Regions from separate parts of the Lysinibacillus irui genome, predicted to be linked through region 2. Evidence: riboswitches for the same ligand, from Rfam matches in the RefSeq annotation. Region 2 holds a riboswitch; the other holds the start of a gene.
The links. A riboswitch is a leader RNA that binds a small molecule or an ion and turns the genes downstream of it on or off. The one in region 2 is predicted to bind preQ1.

Region 1 (4,536 bases), 490 kb from region 2:
GTTTAATGTAGCAGCTTGATCGGGTTCGATTCCAATAAGACGAACGCTTTCATCTGCAATATAATCAGCAAATGCTCCAATGGCATTACTACCACCGCCGACACAGGCAAGGACGGCTGTTGGAAGCTTTCCTTCCTTTGCTAAAATTTGCTCACGACTTTCACGGCTAATGACAGATTGAAAATGTTTAACCATTGAAGGGAAAGGATGTGGTCCAACTGCTGAGCCTAATAAATAGAATGTTGTTTCATAGTTTTCTACTAAATCAGCGAACGCTTCATCAACAGCATCTTTTAAGCGACCTTGCCCTTTATCAACAGCTACTACTTTCGCACCAAGAAGCTCCATACGAAATACATTTAATGCCTGACGTTTTGTATCCTCCAAGCCCATATAAATGGTGCAATCAATCCCGAACATGGCACAAGCAGTTGCCGTTGCTACACCATGTTGTCCAGCGCCTGTTTCGGCAATAACGCGATTTGCTCCCATACGTTTAGCTAGTAAAATCTGGCCTAATACATTATTGATTTTATGTGAGCCTGTATGGTTAAGATCTTCACGTTTTAAATAAATTTTTGCGCCACCTAATTGCTTTGTTAAATTTTCTGCAAAGTAAAGAGGGGATTTACGTCCAACGTATTCACGGAAATAGTAATCCAATTCTTTCTTAAAGTCTTCATCATCTTTATACTTTTGGAAATTCTCGTCTAAAATAGTTAAGACATTTTGAAGCTCCTCTGGAACAAAGCTTCCTCCAAATTCACCAAAATAACCTTTTTTCTCTACTACTGTACTCATCTTTACTCGACTCCTCTATACTATTTTTCCATAAAAAAAAGCCACTCCAATCCTCATAAAAAGGACGAGTAACCGTGGTGCCACCTTGATTCGCATTTTTGCGCGCTCTTCTACTCCGATAACGGGGAGTGGGTCGGCCTTACATTTGGATAAGGCTGCTCTGAAGTCCATTCACAAGTACATACTACTGGTTTGCACCTACCACCAGCTCTCTTGAAGTTACAGTGCTTGCTACTACTCTTCTTCCTTGCATTTATTAGAAAGAATTGTAGAATATTTTCAGAATAGTGTCAAGAAAAAAAGACGAATCCTAAGACTCGTCTGTTAAATCAAATTTTTAAAGTGAAGACGTTTATTTAGTCCATACATAATAGGTGCACCAACTGCTAACACAACAAACTCACCAGCAGCCACTGTTAGCCAAGTCCAGAAGAATGGAAGCTCTAAGGCTAAGTTTAGTTCAAAGGCAATGATAAACATAGTGCATGTAAATAAAAATGTATTAATAATTAAACGTGCCCAAATATTTTTGACAAATTTACAGATTAAAATGAACAGTCCAAGTGTGATCATAGAATGACCAACACCAAACACTAAATCGTAAATGCCAAGTGGTGAAAAAAGATTGGAGATCAATACTCCAATAATGATCCCTACGGCAAAGCGTGGATTAAAGGCCACTAGATGGTTAAAAATCTCGGATACGCGGAACTGTACTTCTGTAAAACCAAATGGTGCAACAAGCATTGTCACAGCAATATATAAAGCTGCAATAATACCACTTGCTGCTAAAAATTTTATCTTCATATTCATTTCTCCTTAGTTTTTTTTCGTGGGATGGTTACGAACCACGGTGCTTTCACACAAGTAAACATTTTATTATAGATATCTAGTAGAAGTCAAATGTCAGACTTTGTCCACAATGACCTAGCGTCGCAAAATTGTCATAAATATTTTTTACTATGTTAAAAAAGAAAACGAATAACTAAAACAGCGTAGTTTAGCGGTTTAAAGCGCCAAATTGAATGATTAGCTAAAATATTTTGTTAAATTTAAAAGTCAGAACATTCATAATGTTGTTGACGAGGCTCAATAATAACGATAATATAGCGATACATTCACACTTTGTTTGGATAAAGTGCGATAGATATTTTAGTTATTAATCGGGGGGATTATTTGTGAAGGGCAATGTAAAAAAGCTGTCATTCCTTCTATTTGGATTAGTGTTACTTCTTGCTGCCTGTGGTAGTGGTGGTTCTAGTTCAACGGATTCAAAAGGGAATGAATCAAACAACGCAAGTGAGAGCGGAAATGCAGATGATAAAACATATAAAATCGGCATTACTCAAATTGTTGAACATCCATCTTTAAATGCAGCAACAGAAGGCTTTAAAAAGGCAATTGAAGATGCTGGATTAAAAGTTGAATATGATTCACAAATTGCACAAGGAGATAACAGTCTTAACACAACGATTGCTAACAATCTAGTGAGTGCAAACGTAGATTTAATTTTTGCTAACTCTACACCTTCTGCTCAAGCAGCTGCTACAGCTACAAGTGATATTCCAATCATCTTCACTTCTGTAACAGATGCTGTTGGTGCACAGTTAATTGAATCAATGGAGAAACCAGGAAAAAATGTTACAGGTACAATCGATTTACATCCTGAAACGATTTCTAAAACAGTAGCATTTCTAAAAGAGCTTGGCGCAAAGAATGTGGGTATGGTCTACAATGCTGGTGAGCAAAACTCTGTAGCACAAGTTTCAGAAGTGAAAAAAGTTATGGGTGAGCAAGGCTTAACGGTTGTAGAAGCTTCGGCATCCACTTCAGCAGATGTGAAACAAGCAACAGAATCGTTAATTGGTAAAGTAGATGCTTTCTATATTATTACTGATAACACAGTGGTTTCTGCGTTAGAATCTGTTATTGATGTTGCTAACACAAATAAATTACCACTTATCGTAGGAGAGCTAGACTCTGTTGCACGAGGCGGTTTAGCTGCTTATGGTTTCGAATATTTTGATATTGGCTATGAAGCTGGACAAATGGCTGTGAAAATTTTAAAAGGTGAAGCTACACCTGCTGATACACCAGCACAATATCCACAAAATCTAAAACTACTAATCAATAAAAAGGTAGCGGATGATTTAGGAATTGAAATTAAAGATTCTTGGGGTGCAGAACTTCTAGAAAAGTAAAACGAAGCGGGGGAGAACTATCCCCGCTTTATCTTCATTTATAAGCGGTATAAATAAAAAAGAGATTTAGGAGATGATTCAACGATGTTTTTAGCATTATTTGGCGCAGTGGAGCAAGGAATCATCTATGCAATTATGGCACTTGGTGTATATTTAACATTTCGGGTGTTAGATTTTCCGGATTTAACGGTTGATGGAAGCTTTGTAACAGGGGCGGCAACTGCAGCAACAATGGTCTTGCTTGGCTACCACCCAATCTTAGCGACTTTAGTGGCAATTGTTGCTGGATTTATTGCTGGATGTATGACAGGAATTCTCCACACGAAAGGGAAGATTAATCCGCTATTATCAGGGATATTAATGATGATTGCATTGTACTCAATAAACCTACGTATTATGGGGTTTACTGCAGAAAATACGATAGGTCGCCCGAATATTCCACTGCTAAATTCAGAAACGATATTTTCAAAGTTTCAAACATTTTGGAGTAATTTAGGGATCGATGATGCTCTTAATAACCTATTAAAAGGCATGGGATTTCAGCATGTACCAGGTACATGGAGTGTGCTGATTGTCGTATTAATCATCACGATTTTAATTAAATTATTAGCAGACTGGTTCTTAAAGACTGAGGTAGGGCTTGCTATTCGAGCAACTGGTGATAATAAACGAATGATTCGTAGCTTCTCAGCAAATACAGATACACTTATCATTCTAGGTCTAGGACTTTCTAATGCACTTGTCGCATTTTCTGGAGCTTTAATCGCACAATACTCGAAGTTCTCCGATGTTAGTATGGGGATTGGTATGATTGTTATCGGTCTTGCTTCGGTTATTATTGGTGAAGCCATTTTTGGTACAAAAACAATTATTCGTACTACTTTTGCAGTCATTGCTGGCGCGATCATTTATCGTATTATTCTAGCATTAGCTTTACGTGTAGATTTCCTTGATTCAGGAGATATGAAATTAATTACAGCAATCATCGTTATTTTGGCACTTGTCTTACCGCAATTTATCAATAAGACTAAGGAGCGCAAACGAAAGGCGAAACGTGCTGCAGAACTTAAACCAGTAAAAACTGTAGAGCGAGGGGGAAAAGGCCTTGCTTAAATTACTTGGCATTAATAAGGTGTTTAATGAAGGAACACCAGATGAAAAAATTGCACTTGCAGAAATTAATCTTCACTTAAAACCAGGGGATTTTGTGACAATCATCGGTAGTAATGGAGCAGGGAAGTCTACGATGATGAATATGATTTCAGGAGCTTTAACACCTGATTTTGGGACAGTGTCCATCGATGGTAATGATGTGACGAATTTACCTGAATATAAACGCTCGCAATATATTGGTCGTGTGTTCCAAGATCCAATGGCAGGTACAGCACCTGCTATGACAATTGAAGAAAACGTCGCATTAGCATACTCAAGAAATAAGAGCAGAGGCTTACGTATCGGTGTAGATAAAAAGCGCCGTGAATTTTTCAAGGAATCATTAGAGATGCTTGGTTTAAATCTTGAAAATCGACTTTCC
Region 2 (4,536 bases):
GGTTAATGTAATATTTAACAATTGCTCACCAACTAGGTTAAATGTTGGCTGGTCGACTGTAACAGTTGCATCACCAAATGTTTTTGTCACATCAATTGATACGTTATAATTACCGCCGTTCCCTTTTATATCTTTTACTAAAACTTGTTTTGTTACGGAAATATCCTGATCTTTAAGTGGTTGTGGACCGAACGTAACTGTACCTTTCAAGTTTTCTGAAACAGCTCCAGTTCCATCTAAAATTGCACTATCCAGTGCATAGGCAAGAATTTCTGGATGCGCTGCAGCATAAGCATTTACACGACCTGCTCCTTGAGAGAACACATCGTATTTTGTTTTATCTAAAACCTTTGCTGTATTAGAAAGCGCCACTTTTATGTCGAACGCGTTCCAATCAGGATTTGCTTGTTTAAGTAATGCAACAATACCTGTAATATGCGGTGTTGCCATAGAAGTTCCTGTTTTACGATCATATGCTTCTGCATAATCTGCATCAGGGAAATCCTTTTTATACATTGGAATCGTTGACATAATGTTTGTTCCAGGTGCACTTACATCTGGTTTAATATCAAAGTTTGGTGTAGATGGTCCACGGGAACTTGAATCGTTTACTTCATCTCCTAGTGTCTGTGTGGAAGTAAATTGACTAAAGCTAACTTTTCCAGTTCCGCCTGCCAATGCAGCTCGAATTGCATCGCCATCCGTTTGGGACATATCAAATGTTGGTAGAAAAGCAAATGAATCACCAAGGAATGTACCTGAAATATTAGGTGCATTTGTTCCACCAGCAAAGTTATGAATAATTGTTGCGACTGCTCCATTTGCCTTTGCGTTCGCAATTTTATCAACAAAGGCGATACTGCCACGAGAGATCAATGCCACTTTACCTTCTACATCGATTCCCTCAAAGTCTTTTACTTCCCCGTTTCCAGGGATAGCAACTAGGTCAAATTCTCCTTGAAGCTGTGTTGCTAAATCCCTTCCAAAAGTTGTTCCCATTAATGGGAGCTGTTTTGTTAAGTTGTAGTCACCAACAGTAACATTCACTTCCCCGTTATACTTTGTTTCAGGATTTGTTGTGTTACCGACAGCAATTCCTAAACGAGCAGTTGCAGGCGTGCCCATTGTTCCGCGATTTGGGCCGGAGTTCCCTGTCGCAATTACTCCGATTGTTCCAGCCATCATTGCATTATTAATAGCAAATGAACCAGCATCCGTTTCAGAGTTAGCTCCCCCACCAAGAGAAAGGTTAATAACGTCCATTTTTTCTGTTACAGCGGTTTCAATTGCTTTAACAATACCAGATGTAGCTCCACTTCCATATGCACCAAGAACACGGTAAGCATAAAGGTCTACTTTTGGAGCAATTCCTTTAATACCAAATTTGTTTGCTCCGATTGCTGCAATGGTTCCAGCAACATGGGTACCGTGAGAAGTATAGAACGAGCTTCCTTTTTCATTAAATTCAGGTGTTCCGGCAGGACGCTCAGAAGGCAATGTTTCCGATGCATCGTCATCTGCTCGAGGCTTCGTGTAAGTTGATGAATTTGGAATAAAGTTTTTCCCCCCCTTGTAAATTCCAGCGAATTCAGGGTGATCTGCGTCAATACCAGTATCTAATACTGCTACTTTTATTCCTTGTCCTTCAATTCCTTCATTCCACAGCTGTTCGATCCCAAGGAAAGAAATACTTGTGTTCATTTGGGCCTCTAATTGATCTTCCTTAATAAGTTCCGATGATTTCATTGTATTATCTTCTGATGCGTAAACAATTGCATCAGGTTCGATTAATGTAATTCCTTCTATTGAAAGCAGTTTCGGGAGATCATTTGCTTTCACTGTTGCCGCAAAACCGTTTAAAACAGTATCAAATGTGTAGCCTTGAGTCATTTGAACATTTTTAGTAGCTAACTCTTTTTTTACTTTTGCTTGTTGAGCTTTTACATTTGAACGTACTTCATTTGCTCGCGCATTAGAGAACTTTTGGCCTTTCACCTGGCTCATTCCTTGCTCTAGTGCCACAGGCGTTTCAGATAAATGTACGATGACTGCAACTTCTTGATTGCCTGATACATTTTGTAAGCTTTCGTGAAGAGTTGGACCATCTTTAGACAAGCTTAGCTGTTCAGCGATGGCCGCCTTAAGTTGAAGTATACTTTCACTTTGACTATCCTGTTTAAATGGTTTAGATTCTTCAGCACTAGCGCTCGATAATGGAACCAATAGAAAAAGCACCATAACGAAAGCTATAATACTACTTAAAAACTTCATAAACGTAAACTTTTTCAAAACCCATTTCTCCCTCCACATTTAATTATCACACTAAACAGAAAAGTGTGATAATTCCAATTTATCACAGGAGTAGTAATTCGAATATCGGAATATTTGAATATACCAAAATATTGATAATAAGTATTAGTTTATCAATTATATTTTAATTCTATTTTCCTAGTAATGTAATTAAAAAATAGAACTTTAAAATGAGAAAGGACTTACAGAAATATATTCATTTTGTCAATTTAATTAGTAAAGCACAAATAAGAAAGATTTTTTTAAAATCTATTTGACGTTCTGTATTATTTTTTGTACGATATGGAAGAAAAGAATGTGCCCGGACTTGTACGGGAGAGGTTCATAGCTGATACCCTCTATAAAAAACTATGGAAACATGACATTATGCCATGTCCATATCGGACGTGGCTTTTTTATGTTTTTACTTATGTTTTAATAGAATGATTGGTAATGCCTCTCTTGAAAAGTGTTGGGAAACATTTTACAAGGAGGTTTTTTTATGTCTGGTCGAAGTCATGAAGAAGGACTAAAGGATTTAACATTGTTGGGTAACCAAGGTACACAATATTCATATGATTATGCACCTGAAGTTTTGGAGGCAGTAGATAATCTTCATTCCAATCGAGATTATTTCGTTAAGTTTAATTGTCCAGAGTTCACTAGTTTATGTCCGCTTACACATCAGCCTGATTTTGCAACGATGTATATCTCGTATATCCCTGATAAAAAAATTGTTGAGAGTAAATCACTAAAATTGTATTTATTCAGTTTTAGAAATCACGGAGATTTCCATGAGGATTGCGTTAATATCATTATGAATGATTTAATTACATTACTTGACCCAAGATATATAGAGGTTTGGGGGAAATTTACTCCACGAGGTGGTATCTCGATCGATCCATGGTGTAACTATGGGAAGCCAGGAACTAAATACGAAGAAATAGCCAATTATCGTTTAATGAACCACGATCTTAACCCAGAAAAAATTGATAATCGATAAGTGAAGCAAGAAAGAGGTTTTTAGCTACCCTCTTAAAAAAACTAAGAAGAAAGCAGCACTTTTTCTTAGAGTGCTGTTTTTTCGATATAAGGGAGTCTTTATGGATGAAGAAGGAAAAAGCGATTGTTGTATTTAGTGGAGGTCAGGACAGCACAACATGTTTGTTCTGGGCAAAAGAACGTTTTAAAGAGATTGAGGCAGTAACTTTTGATTATGGTCAAAGGCATCTTCTGGAAATTGAATGTGCGAAGGTGATAACAAAGGAGCTTGGTGTCAAGCATCACATTCTGGATATGACACTCCTGAATCAGCTTGCCCCGAATGCATTGACACGACAAGACATAGAGGTGAAGGACGGAGAAAATGGTGAGCTTCCATCGACTTTTGTGCCTGGTCGAAATCTACTTTTTCTTTCATTTGCTGGTGTTTTAGCGAGCCAAGTGGGAGCAAAGCATATTGTAACGGGTGTGTGTGAAACAGACTTTAGCGGATATCCGGATTGCCGAGATATTTTTATTAAATCCTTGAATGTAACGTTAAATTTATCTATGAATGATTCTTTTGTCATTGATACACCGTTGATGTGGCTGAATAAGGCACAGACTTGGGAGCTTGCTGATCAGCTTGGGGCGCTTGAGTTTGTTCGAGAAAGAACGTTAACTTGCTATAACGGTGTCATAGCAGATGGCTGTGGTGAATGCCCAGCGTGTAACCTGCGAAAAAAAGGGCTTGATGAGTATTTGAGTTATAGGAAGGAGTTTTAAGACATGTCAGATTATAAAATCGTCGAGAGGCTCCAAAAAATAGATGAGGATATTCAAAGAAATCAATTGAAATACCATGCAAAGCGTGTTCTCGTAAGCAAAGAATTTACCTTCGATGCTGCTCATCATTTACATCATTATGAGGGGAAATGTAAAAATCTGCACGGTCATACCTATCGTGTCATATTAGGACTGAGTGGCTACACAGATGAACGTGGTTTGATGATTGATTTTGGCGATATAAAAGAGATATGGAAACAAAAAATAGAGATTCATTTGGATCACCGTTATTTAAATGAAACACTTCCACCTATGAATACGACGGCAGAGAACATTGTTGTTTGGATTTACGAAAAGCTGACTGAGGCCTTGCTTGATGAAAGATATAACGGTGCGTGTGTAGAGTTTATCAGGCTTTACGAAACTCCTACAAGCTTTGCAGAAGCAAGACGGGAGTGGATGGAAGTTGAATAAAGTACC

Region 1: another riboswitch for preQ1. It lies ahead of OU989_RS02190 (QueT transporter family protein); the one in region 2 lies ahead of queF (preQ(1) synthase).

Annotation. Positions count from the first base shown of each region.
Region 1 is NZ_CP113527.1:449,326-453,861, forward strand. It holds gene trpB (tryptophan synthase subunit beta) at 1-801, opposite strand, end outside; T-box leader at 859-1,058, opposite strand; gene OU989_RS02190 (QueT transporter family protein) at 1,126-1,608, opposite strand; PreQ1 riboswitch class I at 1,615-1,659, opposite strand; gene OU989_RS02195 (ABC transporter substrate-binding protein) at 1,980-3,002, shown strand; gene OU989_RS02200 (ABC transporter permease) at 3,087-4,115, shown strand; gene OU989_RS02205 (ABC transporter ATP-binding protein) at 4,108-4,536, shown strand, end outside.
Region 2 is NZ_CP113527.1:4,404,246-4,408,781, reverse strand. It holds gene OU989_RS22225 (S8 family serine peptidase) at 1-2,289, opposite strand, end outside; PreQ1 riboswitch class I at 2,622-2,668, shown strand; gene queF (preQ(1) synthase) at 2,792-3,292, shown strand; gene queC (7-cyano-7-deazaguanine synthase QueC) at 3,397-4,056, shown strand; gene queD (6-carboxytetrahydropterin synthase QueD) at 4,060-4,530, shown strand; gene queE (7-carboxy-7-deazaguanine synthase QueE) at 4,523-4,536, shown strand, end outside.